One region of the Paenibacillus sp. genome, then DNA from elsewhere that is predicted to be linked to it. Evidence: predicted binding sites of a transcription regulator. Region 1 holds the regulator's gene; the other holds the start of a gene.
The links. The regulator Rex, encoded in region 1, represses fermentation and respiration genes when NADH is low (regulators of the CRP and FNR family bind a similar motif). The targets are predictions, from matches to a motif close to TTGTGAAATATTTCACAA.
Positions count from the first base shown of each region.

Region 2: a site for Rex is predicted at 4,483-4,500, ahead of VE009_RS04615 (DUF1641 domain-containing protein). Genes of this name have one in related genera too.

Region 1 is NZ_DASQNA010000018.1:228,174-236,118, reverse strand. It holds gene VE009_RS10285 (3-hydroxyacyl-CoA dehydrogenase family protein) at 1-607, opposite strand, end outside; gene VE009_RS10280 (AAA family ATPase) at 690-2,195, opposite strand; gene VE009_RS10275 (hypothetical protein) at 2,188-2,724, opposite strand; gene VE009_RS10270 (hypothetical protein) at 2,855-2,986, opposite strand; gene VE009_RS10265 (hypothetical protein) at 2,983-3,525, opposite strand; gene VE009_RS10260 (amidohydrolase) at 3,527-4,837, opposite strand; gene VE009_RS10255 (redox-sensing transcriptional repressor Rex) at 4,834-5,481, opposite strand; gene dinG (ATP-dependent DNA helicase DinG) at 5,478-7,945, opposite strand, start outside.
Region 2 is NZ_DASQNA010000010.1:60,285-68,229, reverse strand. It holds gene VE009_RS04630 (efflux RND transporter periplasmic adaptor subunit) at 1-702, shown strand, start outside; gene VE009_RS04625 (ABC transporter permease) at 699-3,500, shown strand; gene VE009_RS04620 (ABC transporter ATP-binding protein) at 3,523-4,380, shown strand; gene VE009_RS04615 (DUF1641 domain-containing protein) at 4,645-5,073, shown strand; gene VE009_RS04610 (NAD(P)/FAD-dependent oxidoreductase) at 5,086-6,264, shown strand; gene VE009_RS04605 (DUF2524 domain-containing protein) at 6,322-6,510, opposite strand; gene VE009_RS04600 (sugar ABC transporter substrate-binding protein) at 6,670-7,800, shown strand; gene VE009_RS04595 (sugar ABC transporter ATP-binding protein) at 7,889-7,945, shown strand, end outside.

The sequences.
Region 1 (7,945 bases):
TCGCTTCGTTGATCAACGTGCAGATGAGGCGCGTCGTGACGAAGCCGGGAGACTCGTACACGAGAATGCTTTTCTTCGAGAGCACGTCCTCGACGAACGAGCGCGTCCGCTGGAACGTGTCGTCCGACGTCTGCAGCCCGCGGATGACCTCGACCATGTCGATGTTCGACACCGGGTGAATGAAATGGAGCCCGATGACCCGGGCCGGGAAACGCGCGACGCCCGCCAGCTCGGTGAGGCTGAGCGTCGACGTGTTGCTCGCCAGAATGACGTCTTCGCCGCACAAATCGCCGACGCGTCGGAATACGTCCTTCTTCGCGTCGAGATCTTCGCTGATCGTTTCGATGATCAGCTCGCAATCGGCAAGCCCTTCGAGCCCGTCGACCGCGTGCATGCGGGAGAGGATCACCTTTTTCTCCGCTTCGGTAAGCGCCCATTTTTCGATTTGCTTATCCAAGCTCATCTCGATGCCTCTCAGGCCGTGCTCCAGGTTTTTCGCGCTTTTCTCCGCGATATAGACGTCGAGCCCTTTATGTCCTAACATTTCGGCGATCGCCTGACCCATCGTGCCCGCGCCGATGACGCCGATTCGTTTTAAACTTGTCATGCTCTTCCACACCTCAATTATGTATGAAGATACTCCGGAGGGACGCGGCGAACCGCGTTTCCGGAGCATGTCGGATCTTGCGTTATGCAGTCGGCTGCAATTCGACGCCGCGAAGCAGTTCGCGGAATTGATCGCCGGACAGCGTCTCTTCCTTCTTCAAAATGTCGAGCGACGCGTCGAACACCGGTCGATACGCGGCGAGCAGCTCCCTCGTCCGCGCCGTCAAGTCGTCCAAAATGTCGGCGTTCGCCTTGCTGTACTCTTCTTTGGTCAGCATCGACGATTCGACGATGCCGAGTTCGGTAAGGCCGGAATCGATCATCGTCTTCACGAGTCCGAGCGACTGCTCGAAGTCGTTGCGAGAGCCGGTGCTCCGCTCGCCGTAGAACATCTCCTCCGCGGCCGAGCCGCCGAGCGCGATCATAATTTGCTCCTCCAAGTACCGTTTCGTGTATAGGTACTTGTCCCCTGGCGGGTTGTGCCGTACGTAGCCGAGCGCTTGCCCGCGCGGGCTGAGCGCGACCTGGCTGACCGAGCCGGGACGCACCGATTCGGCGACAATAGCATGCCCGAGTTCGTGAATCGCTACTCGCTCGCGCTCTTCCGCTGCCGCTTCCCGGTCCGTCTTCTCGCCCATCATCACTTTGTCGATCGCCTGCAGCAAATGGCGCTCTTCGATGCGCTCCGCCGTCTCGCGCATCGCGTAAATCGCCGCCTCGTTCATGAGGCTCTCGAGCTGCGCGCCGGAGAAGCCGAACGTCTGATCGGCGATTTTCCGAAGCGATACGCCTTCGGCCAGCGGCTTATTGCGCGCATGCAGCTCGAGGATGTGCAGCCGCCCCTTGGCATCCGGCAGGTCGACCTGAATGTGCCGGTCGAATCGCCCCGGACGCAGCAGCGCGGAATCGAGCATATCTTTCCGGTTCGTCGCGGCCATGATCAAGATGCGCGGCGACTCCGACGTATGCAGGCCGTCCATCTCGGTGAGCAGCTGGTTCAGCGTCTGATCGTATTCGCGCTGCTGCCCGCCGTCCCGTTTGCCTCCGACGACGTCGATCTCGTCGATGAAGATGATCGCGTTCGCTTTGTTTTCCTTGGTCGCCTTCTGACGCGCTTCCTTGAATAGGTCGCGCATCCGGGACGCGCCGACGCCGACGTACATTTCAACGAATTCGGAGCCGCTCGCGCCGACGAACACGCTGTCCGTGTAGTGGGCGGCCGCCTTCGCCATCAACGTTTTCCCCGTTCCCGGAGGACCCATCAGCAGGATGCCCTTCAGCGGACGAATGCCGAACTTCTCGATCAGTTCCGGCTTCACGAGGAAGTCGAGCGCCTCGATCAGCTCTTTCTTCGCCCGATCCTGCCCGCCGATATCGTCGAACGTCAGGAACGAAGGCAGCTTCGCCCGCGGCTTCGAACGTTCGCCGCCGACGAGTCCGGCGCCGCCCCGCATCCGGGTCATCAGCAGCAGCGAGCCGGCGATGACGGCGACGAGCAGCAGCGGAACCGGATTGACGCCGATGAAGAACAAGAACGCGAGCAGCACCGGTACGAAGCCGATGGCGATCTCTTTCCCATACTTACTCATTCGGCCACACCCCCATCATCGCCGGCGTGCGAGGCAGCACGACGTATTTGCGGTTTTCGCCGTTCGAGATCGTGATGTAGACGTTCACGTCGTCCATTTCGGTGACGACCTGGATATCGGATGGCGATTGGGACGCCAAGGCGTTCAGCCGTTCCGGAATAAGCGAATATTGACGCGTCTCCATCGCTTGCGCGACGTCGAACAGCGCGCCGGCCCACCAATCGTCGAGCGCGCGGCTCGGCTGGCCGACCGGCTGCATCGCGACGGCGCGTCCGCCAAGGGACGATTCCGCCGCTGCGGCGATATCTTGCACTGCCTCGCGCAAATTAGCGTCGGGCGACAGCGTGAAACGCACGACGGCCGCTTCGCGGCCGAGCTCGAGCTCCGGACTTTCGACGCCCGGCACGGCGGCGATCGATTCGAGGAACGGGTCCTCCATCGCGACCGCCTGATACATAAACCAACCGCCGAACAAGACGGCGGAGGAAACGACTAACGTTATAGCGACAGGTAAGAGACGCAGCTTCACAACTTCGTCCCCCTTTCTAGTATCTATCATGATCGTATATACGAGAGTATATCACAATAGACGCTCAAAAAGGGGATGCAATGTGTGGAAGGCTGCGCCTCGTTTGCGCGCTGGGCGCCTGAATATTCGGTTATCGAATGAGCAGCGACAGCACCAGCAGCACGCCGAAAATCACCGTCAACCAAAACCACAGCTTCGTTCTCCACGACCACTTCATGCGTTGCTCTGTTCCTCCGTTCGGCGGCGTCTGGCGCCGCGTCATCGCTCGAGCGCGAGCCGGTACGTCTCCAGCTTCGCGCCGTCGCGAAACCGGTAATACTCGTAATATTTCCGGCTCGCCTCGTCTTCTTGAACCTCGTAGTACACTTCCCATACGTATTCCTCGCCGAGCTTGCCCGGCGCGATGCGCAGGAGACGCGCTTCCGGCCGCTCCCGCAGCACGCGCGCCTTCAGCTCCTCGCGGGCGACGCCCGCGTCGAGGCGCTCGACATGCGCCCCGTCTTCGCCCCACAGCCAAGCGATGACGGGCGTTCGTTCCTCGCCCTCGCCGTATACGCCGGTGACGACCGTAATCGGCTGGTCGCCGACGAACCGTTCGACGGACGTGACGGCGGCGAACTGCAGCTCTTCCATCGCTCGCGACTCCGCTCGCTCGACGACGTCCCAGTAAGGCTCCTGCACCGTGCCGTAAAACCGGCTGCCGAACAAAGCGCCGACCGCCAGCAGCAAGCCGGCGGCGAGGATCGTCCGCAAACCGAGCTTTCGGCGCCGGTCGTCGTCGTTCCACATCCGCTCGGCCATGTTACGCGGTTCCCTTCAACCGGCGCAAGGCCGCGTTCGCCTCGGCTTTAATCCGCTCTTCGTCGAGCGTGAGACACGCCCCTCCGCTGACGACCCGCTTGCCGTTCACCCATACGTCGGTCACGTCCCCGCCCGAGCCGGCGTAGACGATGTGCGACACGAGATCCGCTTCCGGCTGGTAGTGCGGCTTCGTCACGTCCACCGCGACGACGTCCGCCTTCATGCCCGCCTCGAGCGTCCCGACGTCGTTCAACCACAGCGAGCGCGCGCCGAATACCGTGCCCATTCGAAGCGCCGTCGCCGCCGGCACCGCGGTCGGATCGCCGCTGAAGCCTTTGTGGATGAGCGCGGCGAGCCGGATTTCGCGGAATATGTCCAAGTTATTGTTGCTCGCGGCGCTGTCGGTGCCGAGCGACACGCGCACGCCCGCCTTCAACAGCTCGGGCACGCGGGCGACGCCGCTCGCCAGCTTCAGGTTGCTGCCCGGGTTGTGCGACACGCCGACGCCGTGCTCCGCCAATATCGCGATTTCTTCGTCCGTCAGATGTACGCCGTGCGCGACGAGGCATGGGCGGGAGAAGACGCCGAGCCTCAGCAAATGTTCGACCGGTCTGGCGCCGTACGCCTCGACGTTGTCGGCCACCTCGCGCGCCGTTTCGGACATGTGCGTGTGGATCGGCAGATCGAGCTCATGCGCCGCCTCGACGAATTTCGCGATATACTCCGGCGGGCACGTATACGGAGCGTGCGGCGCCATCGCCGTCGTGATGCGGCCGTCCGCCGCGCCGTGCCACGTCTTCGCGAAGCGGATCGCTTCGGCAAGTTTCGCGCGCTGCACGTCTTCCGGACAAAGTCCGATGACGCCGCGCGTCAGGCACGCCCGAATGCCCGCGTCCGCCGCCGCTTCCGCCACTTGGTCCATGTGGTCGTACATGTCCATGAACGTCGTCGTTCCGCTCTTCAGCATCTCCACGAGCGCGAGCATCGTTCCCGCCCGCACGTCCGCCGCCGTGAACTTCGCCTCCGTCGGCCACATGTATTCCTGCAGCCACACCTGCAGATTGACGTCGTCCTTGAGCCCCCGCAGCAGCGACATCGCCGCGTGGCCGTGCGTATTGACGAGGCCGGGCATGAACAGCTTGCCCCGTCCGTCGACGACTTCGTCCTCCGGTACCGGCTGGACCGGCTCCTTGCCTATGTATTGGATGCGGTCGCCCGCGATGACCAGCGTTCCTTCGAACACGGTCGTGCCCTGTTCGCCTTCCGCCATCGTCAGGATGGCGCCGTTCCGAATTACCGTGCGCTTCGTCATTCTTCGTCTTCCTCCGTCTCGTTCCGATTCAAATAATACGCGAGGCTTTGCAGCTCGATCGTGAAATCGGCGTAATGCACCCGAATATGATGCGGCACCTTGATGATCGAAGGGGCGAAATTGAGAATCCCCTCGACGCCCGCCTCCACGAACTGGTCGGCCACGTTTTGCGCTTCCGCGGCCGGCACCGTAATGATGCCGATGCGGACGCGCTGCTCCCGAACCGTCTCGACCAGCTCGTGCATCGGCTGGACGCTGAGCTGGTTGATGCTTTCGCCGACCCGCTTCGGATTGGCGTCGAACACGGCGGAGATGCGCATATTATCCTTCAAATAAGCGTTATAATTGCACAGCGCATGCCCGAGGTTGCCCGCGCCGACGAGCGCGACGCGGATTTCCTGGTCAAGCTTCAAAATGCCTCGAATTTTCTCGACCAAATAGTTGACGTCGTACCCGATGCCTTTCTTCCCGAACTCGCCGAAATAAGCGAGATCTTTCCGAATTTGCGCCGGGTTCAGATCGAGGCGCCTTCCCAGCTCCTGGGACGACACCGTCTGCACGTCGCTCTTGGCGAGCTCGTTCAAGTTGCGCAAATACATCGGCAGGCGGCGGACGACCGCCTCCGAAATTTTAGGAAATTTCAAGTCGCTTCCTCCTTCCCCGCCGGCCAAGGCGCGTCCAGCCACTCGCGCATACGCCCCGGAATCGATCCGCAAGGCAGATGTTCGATTTTCGGTCCGGGCAGCGAATACAAGAAATGTTTCCCGTAGTTCGTCTCGATGACGCGCGTGTCGTAAATCAGCACGATGCCCCGGTCTCTCGCCGTGCGGACGAGCCTCCCGAAGCCCTGCTTGAATCGAATGACCGCCTGCGGCACCGACAGCTTCGTGAACGGATTTTCGTTGCGGGCCCGCAAATATTCGCTCTTCGCCTCGACCATCGGATGGTTCGGCGGCTGGAACGGCAGGCGCACGATGGCGAGACACGTCAGCGCCTCGCCGGGGATGTCGACGCCCTCCCAGAACGAACTCGTCCCGAGCAGCACCGCCGAATTCGCCTGCAGGAACAACCGGGTCAGCTTGCTGCGGTTGCCGCTGTCGACCCCTTGGCCGAGCACGTGAATGCCGTGCGGCTGCAGCGCGTCTCGCAGCGGCCCGTGCGTTTGCTTTAACATTTTGTTCGACGTGAAGAGCACGAGCATTTTGCCGTTCGTGACGACCGCCGCATCGCGCAGCGACTCGACGAGCCGCTCGAGGAACGCCGGGTCGGCGTTCGCCCCTTTGAGGCCGGGGAAATCGCGGGGAATGAGCACGAGCGCCTGCTCGCGGTATTTGAACGGAGACGGCAGCTGCACCGTCGCCAGCCGCTCTCCGTCTTCGCCGCCGCTTTTTAGGCCTAGCTGCGATTTGACGTAGTCGAACGATTTCTCGACCGTCAGCGTCGCGGACGTCATGACGACGGCGTCTTTCCGCTCCCAGAAGTGCTCCCGCATGAGGCCCGAAACGTCGATCGGGGCGGCATACAGCCGGACGGAACGCGACTTGAAATGCGGACTCGCCTCGAGCCAATACACCATGTTGGAGTCGTCGGCCTTAATGAGCAGGCGGAGCGCGTCGCGGGCCCGGTAGACGTCCTTCACGGTGCCGGAGAGATCGGTAAGGAGGCTCTCCAGCCCGAAATCGTCGGCATCCTCTTTCCCTTCGTTGATCAGCCGATCGAGCACCTTGAGCACTTTCGACAGCGTAAGATACAGATTGTCTTCCATCGCTTCGAACTGATTCCAATCGTGCGGAAGCTTATCGTGCTTTAAGCGGACCGCGACGGTGCCGCCGCCCTCCGCCGACGCCGCCGCTTCCCGCGCAAGAAATCGGTCGTACAGCGCTTCGAACAGCTCGTCCCACGTCTCTTTCGCTTTGACGATCTCCGGGAACAGCTCGCCTAGCCGTTCGCTCCAGCCTTCGGTTTTCGCGTTCGGATGCTGCTCGAGGAGCGACTTCAGCAGCGGCAGCTGACCGGTTTTGCTGTCCTTGAGCAGCGTCGTCAGCGCGCCGACGAGCGAGAAATACGACAGCTCCAATCCGAGATGCTGGCTCGCTACGTCCTCGAGATGATGGGCTTCGTCGACGACCAGTCTTCCATATGCGGGAAGGATGCGGTGCTCCGCTTTCACGTCGGTGAATAATAAGGAATGATTCGTAATAATAACGTCGGCTTCGTTCGCTTCGTTCCGCGCGCGATGATAGAAGCATTTGCGGAACCAAGGACATGCCCGGTTCAAGCACGAATCCGCATCCGACGCGACGTGGGACCAAAATTCGCCGCCCTTTTGACCGAGGTTCAGCTCCTCTTCGTCGCCGTGCGCCGTTTCGCCGAGCCAAACGATCATCTGCGCGGCGATGATCCGATCTTCGCGCTCGTTCGGGAAGTCCTGCAGGTTTACCTTATGTTCGAATTTGCGGAGGCATAAATAATGGCTGCGCCCTTTGAGCACCGCCGATTTGAACGGCGCCGGCGACAGCTCGTGCAGCAGCGGAAGCTCCTTCTGCCTCAACTGCTCCTGCAAATTGATCGTATGCGTGCTGACGACGACCTTCTCTTTATGCTGCAGCGCGTAATGAATGGACGGGATCAAATAGCCGAGCGATTTGCCCGTGCCCGTGCCCGCCTCGATGACGAGATGCTTCTCGTCGTTGAGCGATTGCGACACTTCTTGCATCATCCGCTCCTGCGCCGGTCGTTCCTCGTAATCCGGCACCTTCTCGCGAATGCGGCGCTTCATTTCTTCGTAGAACGCTTCGAAATCGAGGTCCAGCGCTTCGCGCCCCTCGTCCTCGCCGGTCGCCCAATCGTCCACGCCCAACGCAAATTGCCGGTGGGATTTCGCCGGTTCTCGGTCGCTCCCATCGGCTATCTGCTCCTTGTACGCGACGACTTCTTCCAAAAACCAGGCGTTATCCCCGCCGGCCATGTCCGGATGCGCGAACAAGAAGCCGAGCCGCTGCAGCGTCATGAGCGGCAGCGAGAACAGCTTCTCCATGCAGCGGATCCAAATGCGTGCAGTCGCTTCGGCGTCGCTGTCGGCTTGATGCGGCCGATCGTGCTCGATGC
Region 2 (7,945 bases), on a different contig from region 1:
GATTTGCTGACGCAGCGGCTGCGCAAAGAGCTCGAGCAGCTCGAGGCCGAGGAGAAGCTGACCTTGCTGCTGCGGGAAGCGTCGGCCGATTCGGAGGCCGTCGAGAAGGCGCGGCTGCAGCTGGAGCTGCTGCGGCTGGAGCGCGCGCAGCTCGAGAGCCGGCTCTCGGGCGCGAAGCTGCACGCCCCGTTCGACGGCGTCATCGCGTCGCTGGACGCCGAGGTCGGCGACGCGCCGGCCGCGTTCGCGCCGATCGGCGAAATCGCCGACCCGAGCCGGCTCGTCGCCGCGGCTGCGTTAGGCGCCGCCGATAGGGATTTGCTGGCGCCGGGCATGAAAGCGGAGGTGCGGATCAATCGATACGGCGCCGTCGAGGCGACGATTCGCCGCCTTCCCGATCCGCGGGAAGCCGTCGATCCGGCGGATCCCGCCTCGGGCAAGGTCATCCTCGAGCTGGAGAATCCGCCGGAGGGGCTCGTCGAAGGGATGCCGCTGACGGTCAGCGCCGTCAAGGAGGAGCGCGTCGACGCGCTCTTGATCCCGACCGCGGCGCTGCGCGAGCAGAACGAGCGGCGGTACGTGCTGGCGCGGCACGAGGACGGCAGCGTCGGGGAGGTGACCGTCGAGGTCGGCCTCGTCACGACGACGGAGGCGGAGATCGTGGCCGGCCTCGAGGAGGGACAGCAGGTGATCGGCCCATGATTCGGCTGCTGCCGTTCGTGCTGCACAAGCTGCGCCGAACGCCCGGGTCCGCGCTGGCGGCTTGGTTCGGGCTGTTCGTCGCCATCGCGTTCGCGATGAGCATCCCGATGTACGGGGACGGCGCGCTGCGCCAAGTGGCCGCCCACGTCCTGAAGCAGGCGGAAGGGGGCCTTGCGCCCGCGTCGCTGTTGATCAAATACCAGCCGCGGGGAACCGAGCCGGCGGAGGCGGCCGACGTGACGGCGGCGGCCGCCTGGCTGCGAGGCGAATGGCCGGCGGAGCTCGGGCTGCCGCTCCTCGAGTTCGCGGAACGGTGGAGCCTGCGCACCGCCAACGTCCGCGCGGAGGATGCGCCGAACCGGTTCGTCCGGATGCGGCTGGCCGCGCAGGGAGACTTGGAAGCGGCCGCCGAGCTGACGCGGGGGCGCTGGATGAGCGCCGCGCCGAGCGCCGAGCCGGGCGGCGACCCGGGCGGCGGCCCGGGAGAGGGCGGCGGCGGGGAAATCGAGGCGGCAGTGCACGAGGATGCGCTCGCGCGGAACGGCTGGAGCGTCGGCGAACGGCTCGTCTACGAGACGGACGGCTACGGCGGCGCGCGCGCCCGGGTGCGGGTGCGCCTCGTCGGCGCGTTCCGGCCGAAGGACGCGGGCGAGGCGCGCTGGCACGCCTTCGGCGACGCTCCCGACGCGCTGCTCCTCGTCTCGCCGGAGGCGTTCGTGGGCCGCTTCGTCGAAGGGCGCGAGGCGCGGCTCGACGCGGTAAGCTGGTATTACGCGTTCGACGCGTCGGAGCTGCGTTCGGGCCAGCTTCGGCGCGTCATCGAACAGCTGGAGCGCGCCGATGTCCGGCTGGCGCAGCGCCTCGAGGGGACGGCCGTGCAGCTGTCCTTCCTGGACACGATGCGCGCCATCCGGCGGGAGAACGGCGCGCTGCTGGCGATGCTGTTCGCGCTGGCGGCGCCGTCGCTCGCGCTCATTCTGTATTACACGGCCGCGAACGCCAGGCAATCGCTCGAACGGCAGCGCGCGGACATCGCCGTGCTGGCGGGCCGGGGCGCAAGTCCCGGCCAAGTGGTCGCCGCGTACGCGTTCGAGAGCGCGCTGCTCGCGGCGACGGCGTTCGCGGCCGCCGTCGGGGCCGCCTGGCTGCTCGCGCAGGGCATCGGTTCGGCGTCGGGCTTCCTGTCGTTCGTCCGCGGCCGCGCATTCGAAGCGGGCTTGCCGCCCGCCGCCTTCCTCGCCGGCGCGGCGACGGCGCTCTTGTCCGTCGCCGCCAATACGCTGCCGGCGCTCCGTCACGCGAAGACGTCCGTCGTCGACTTCGCCCGGGAGCGGGACGCGGCGGCGGACGCCTCCTCCCGGTTCGCGCCGCTCGCCGACGCCGCCGCGCTGGCGGCCGCGCTGGGCGGGTACGCGCTCGCGCGCTCCGGCGCCGCGCCGCTCGCCGCGGGCGGCGGGGCGGCGTCGCCGTTCTTCGCGCTGCTGCCGGCGCTGTTCCTGTTCGGCGGCTCGCTCCTCGTCCTGCGGCTGTTCCCGCGGCTCGCCGCGCTGCTCCGCCGCATCCGCGAAGGGCGGCTCGCCGCGCCGATCTACGTAACGCTGGCGCAGCTGTCGCGGGACTCCGGCCAATACCGTCCGGTCATGCTGCTGCTCATGATGACGATCGGCATGGGCGTCTTCGATGCCGCCGCGGCGCGCACGCTCGAGGCGAACGCGATCGAACGGATCCTGTACCGGTACGGTGCCGACGCTGTGCTGCACCCAGTGTGGGACGGCGAGCGGGATCGGCGCGACATCCACAAAATTTACTATACCGAGCCGCCCTTCGACCGGTACCGCGGCCTCCCGGGCGTGGCGGCCGAAGCGAGAGTGCTCCGCGCGGAGGCGAAGGCGTCGGCGGCGGGCAAGCCCGCCGGAACCGCGCAGCTGCTCGCGCTGGTCAACACGGAGGCGGCGGACGCCGCCTGGCTTGCGGAGCGGCTGTTCCCGGTCCATCCGTTCCTCTTCTTGGATGCGCTCGGTTCGCATCCGCAGGCGGCGCTCGTCTCCGAACGGATGGCGGCGAGCCTCAGCCTTCGGCCCGGGGACGAATTCGAGCTGAGAATCGGCTACGAACAGACGCCGGTCGCCTTCGTCGTCGCGGGTGTCATCCCGTACTTCCCGACGCTCGATCCGGAGCGGGGGCCGTTCGTTGTCGCGAACCTCGAATACGTATTTTCGGAAGCGCCGAAATTTCCGTACGAAATTTGGCTCAAGATGGAGCCGGGCGCGCCGCTTCGGCCCGCCGTCGAGAAGCTCGTCCGGGACGGGCTCCCGCTCGCGCGCGTCGACGACGCGAGGGGCGAGCTGGTCGACCGGAAAAACCACCCGAATCACGGCGGCCTGCAGGGCATCTTGACCATGGGCTTCCTGCTCGCGATCGCGATCACGTTCGCCGGGTACCTCGGGTTTTGGTTTTTCCTGCTGTCGCGGCGGACGGTCCAGTTCGGCACTCTCCGCGCGGCGGGCGTCACCAGGAGAGAGTTGATCGGCATGGTGCTGCTCGAGCAGGCGCTGACTGCGGGCTTATCGATCGGCTGCGGGCTGCTGCTCGGGAACGCGGCCGCGCGGCTGTTCCTGCCGCTGCTCGAGGACGCGCAAGGCGGTGCGCCGCCGTTCCGATTCGTCGCGGACGGCGCCGACGGCTTGCGCATCGTCGTCGTCGCGGCCGTCATGCTGGCGGCCGGGCTGCTCCTGGTGCTTCGGTATATGACGAGGCTGCGGGCGCACGAAGCGATCAAGCTGGGCGAAGAACGATGAACGGCGGGAGGGGAGGACGCGCATGATCCGCTGCGAAGGCTTGGTGAAAATCTACAAGGCGGAGGACGTCGAGGTCGCGGCGCTGCAAGGGCTCGACCTGTCGGTCGACGAGGGCGAGCTGACGGCGATCGTCGGCAGCAGCGGCAGCGGCAAATCGACGCTGCTCAACATCTTAGGGGGCCTTGACCGGCCGTCGGCGGGGAAAGCGGTCGTGGGCGAATGGGATTTGACGAAGCTGGACGACAAGCGGCGCATCGAATATAAGCGCAGCGCGGTCGGCTTCGTGTGGCAGCAGCCCGCGCGGAACTTGCTGCCGTATTTGACGGCGCTGCAGAACGTCGAGCTGCCGATGGCGCTCGTCGGCCGGCCGAACCGCGCATACGCGCTCGAGCTGCTGGACCGCGTCGGCATGGCGCACCGCAGACACCATCGGCTCGCGGAGATGAGCGGCGGCGAGCAGCAGCGGGTCGCCGTCGCGATCGCGCTCGCCAACCGCCCGCGGCTGCTGCTCGCCGACGAGCCGACGGGGGCGCTCGATTCGGCGAACGCGCAGCGGGTGCTCGAGACGTTCCGCCGGCTGCATCGGGAGACGCGATGCACGATCCTGATCGTCACGCACGACCGAGCGACGGCGGAGAGCGTCGACCGCATCGTGGAAATCCGCGACGGCATGACGAGCGCTGAATGGCTGAAGCGCAAGGAGACCGGCGCGGAGGAGGCAGCGCGGCCGCATGCGCGCTACGCGGCGCTGGACCGGGCGGGGCGGCTGCAAATTCCGAGAGCGATGCTGGAGGAGATGCGGGTCGCGGACAAAGTCGCACTCCGGTTCGACGGCCGCGCAGTCATCGTCGAGCCGCCGGGCGAAGAAGAGCCGGCTTGAACCCGGAACTTTGCGCAGCGCCTCGTTTCGTCGCGGAACGGGGCGCTGTTATCGCGAGAACGCTGTTTTCTTCGGAGGTTGTCACCCCGATTAAAAATATTTATGTGACAAATTTCACATAACTAATGAAATCTAACGCTTTATGTAATATAATAAATGATAAGCACAATGAAGGATTCCACGGATACACGCACTACTATGTGATACCTTTCACAATCCCCCGCCGAACGTTCGCGGATCCGAACAACGAAGGAGCGAAGCAAGATGGAAGCGAGTGTAGCAAGCAAAGAGCAAGTCGCGGCGAAGTCCGCGGTTCAGCCGGAGGTGCTGGAGCAGCTCCTGAAGCCGGAAGTGCAGGAGGCGCTGACGGCGCTCATCGACAATTTGCCGAAGCTGGCGGAAATGACGGCGCAGCTGACCAAAGCGTATGATTTCGCGCAAAAGATCGTCACCGACCGCGTTCTCATTCAAGATACGCTCGGCGGCATTCAAGAGGTGCTGAAGCCGGTCGAAGAATCGGTGAAATATTACGCGTCCGCCGCTATCGAGGCGCAGGACCGCGCGGAAAAGAGCCAAGAAACGATCGGCCTGTTCGGCATGCTCAAAATGCTGAAAGATCCGGAAGTGCAAAAGCTGCTTCGCATAAGCCAAGCGTACCTCGACATTCTCGGCGAAAGAAAACGACAAGGGTAAGGAGAGCGAACCATGAGCAAACATATCGTCATCCTCGGCGCCGGCTACGGCGGGCTGCTCAGCGCGCTGTCCGCCCGCGAGCATTTGACCGCGGCGGAAGCGTCGATCACGGTCATCAATAAATACGACTCGCATCAAATCATCACCGAGCTCCACCGGCTGGCCGCAGGCAACGTATCCGAGAAAGCGGTTGCGCTGCCCCTGAGCAAGCTGTTCAAGGGCAAAGACATCAACGTGAAAATCGGAGCCGTCCAATCGGTCGACCCGTCCGCGAAGAAAGTTTCTATGGAAGACGGTTCTTCGTACGCTTACGACGTGCTGGTCCTTGCGCTCGGCAGCGAAACGAACTTCTTCGGCATCCCGGGCCTCAAAGAAAACAGCTTCACCCTGAAATCCGCCGACGAGGCGAACCGCATTTTCGCGCACGTGAAGGAGCGCCTCAAGGCGTACCGCGCGTCGAAAAACAAAGCGGACGCGACGTTCGTCATCGGCGGCGGCGGCCTCACCGGCACGGAGCTGGTAGGCGAGCTGGCGGACGAGCTTCCGGGCTACTGCCGCGAAGCGGGCGTCGATTTCGCGGACGTGTCGCTGTACCTCGTCGAGGCGATGCCTACGATTTTGCCGATGTTCTCAAAAGAATTGATTGAGCGCGCGGTCACGAGCTTGGAAAGCCGCGGCGTGCAGTTCCTCACGAACCTGCCGATCACGGAAGTGAACGGCAACGTCGTTACGCTGAAGGACGGCCGGACGATCGAAACCAACACGCTCGTATGGACGGGCGGCGTGCAGGGCCACAGCTTGGTGGCGAACTGCGGCATCGAAGTGAACCGCGGCCGCGCTTCCGTCAACGAGCACCTGCAATCCGTATCCCATCCGGACGTGTTCCTCGCGGGCGACTGCGCGGTCGTCTTCGGACCGGAAGGCCGTCCGTACCCGCCGACGGCGCAGCTCGCTTGGCAAATGGGCGAGCTCGTCGGCGCGAACATCGCGGCGTCGCTGCGCGGCGGCTCGATGAAGACGTTCCAGCCGGTATTCTCCGGCACGCTCGCGAGCCTCGGCCGCAAAGACGGCATCGGCATGATCGGCGAGAACGGCATCGAGCTTCGCGGCCTGCCGGCGTCCCTCATGAAGAAAGCGAGCAACGCCCGCTATTTGTCGCACATCGACGGACTGTTCGCGCTCGCTTATTGATCCATCGGAAAGAGCGCCGTTCTCCTCGGCGCTCTTTTTTTCGTACGCCCTCGCGGGTCAATGCGGGATGGCGCACTTGTTGCGAATGAAGGCGATTTGGTTTTCCAGCCGGTTGATCGTTTCGATGCATTCCTTGGACGCGTCGTCCCCGGCTTTCGCTTTCCACATGTCGAGCTCCCGCATCAGCTTAGGCAAATCGTCGCCGGCGTTCGAGCAATCGTAATTGCTTTCCAATTGGTCGAGCAAGGTGGAATCCTCCCCGCGAATCAAGAGTTTTGGAACAAAAGCTATTGTTGGAAAAACGCGCGCGCGTTATGCATCCCGGGAAATCTATAAAACTATTGACGCTTTTTGATAAATCCGATAGGATTACTTGTAATTAAATTTGGGGGAGAGAGATAGACAATGAAATTGAAACATACGCTTCGCTCGACGCTCGGCGTGACGCTCGCCGCCGCATTGGCATTGGCGGGCTGCGGACAAGCGGCAACCGAAACTTCCGGCGGTTCCGCCGAACCGGCGGCGCAGCCTGCGGCAGCGGTCGACGTGCCTGCGGCGCTCGCGGAGAAGGGCGACATTAAAATCAACGTCATCCGCAAAATCGGCGGCGACGATCATACGGCGCAATTCCTCGCCGGCGCGAAGCAAGAGGGCGAATCGCTCGGCTTTACGGTCGATACGTTCTCGGCGAACGGCGACACGGCGAAATTCCTCGACGCGCTCGACCAAGCGGCGAACGGCGACTACGACGGCGTCGTCATCTCGCACGGCGACGATCCGGCGACGGTCGACGCGGTGAAGAAGCTGAAGGAGAAAGGCATCGAAGTCGTCGCGTTCGACTCCGTCGGCGAATTGTCCGCGGTCGAGAACGTAACGCTGACGTCGCAGGACGACGAAGCGCTCGCGCAGTACGCGCTCGACCAGCTCGTGAAGGAGCAGGGCGAAGAGGCGAAGATCGTCTACCTGTGGGTCGACGGCTTCCCGCCGATGGTGCGCCGCAACAACGTGTACCAAGCGACGCTCGAGAAGTACCCGAACATCAAGGAAGTCGAACGGTTCGGCGTCGCGAACGCGAACACGTCGGTCGAAACGCAAAACGCAGTCGCTGCGATGCTGACGAAGCATCCGAAGGGCGAAATCGACGCGATCTTCGCGACGTGGGACGCTTTCGCGATCGGCGCGGCGCGCGCGTTGATCGAAGCGGGCCGGACGGAAATCAAAATTTACGGCATCGACGTATCGAACGCCGACCTGCAGATCATGCAGGAAGAGAACAGCCCTTGGGTCGCTACGGCGGCCGTCGATCCGAAAATGATCGGCGCGGTCAACGTCCGCCTGCTCGCGAAGAAGCTCGCCGGCGAAGAAACGCCGCCGACGTACAACCTTGAAGCGGCTTTGATCGACCAAGCGACGCTGAAGCAGTCCTCGGAGCCGGTGAATATGGTGACGCTCGCCGACATCATCCCGGGCTGGGGCACGACGGACGCCTTCGAAGAAGACTGGATGAAGGCGTTGAAAGAAGCGAACGCGAAGTAATCGTTACGTGGTATAATGAAGTGTCACTTGCGGCGCCCTTGTCCCTTCGGATAAGGGCGCTCTATCCTGTTCGGAGCGGAAGGTGGGCATGTTGGGAGACTTGAAATCTAGCGTTTTGGAGATGTGTCAAATTTCGATCGGCTTC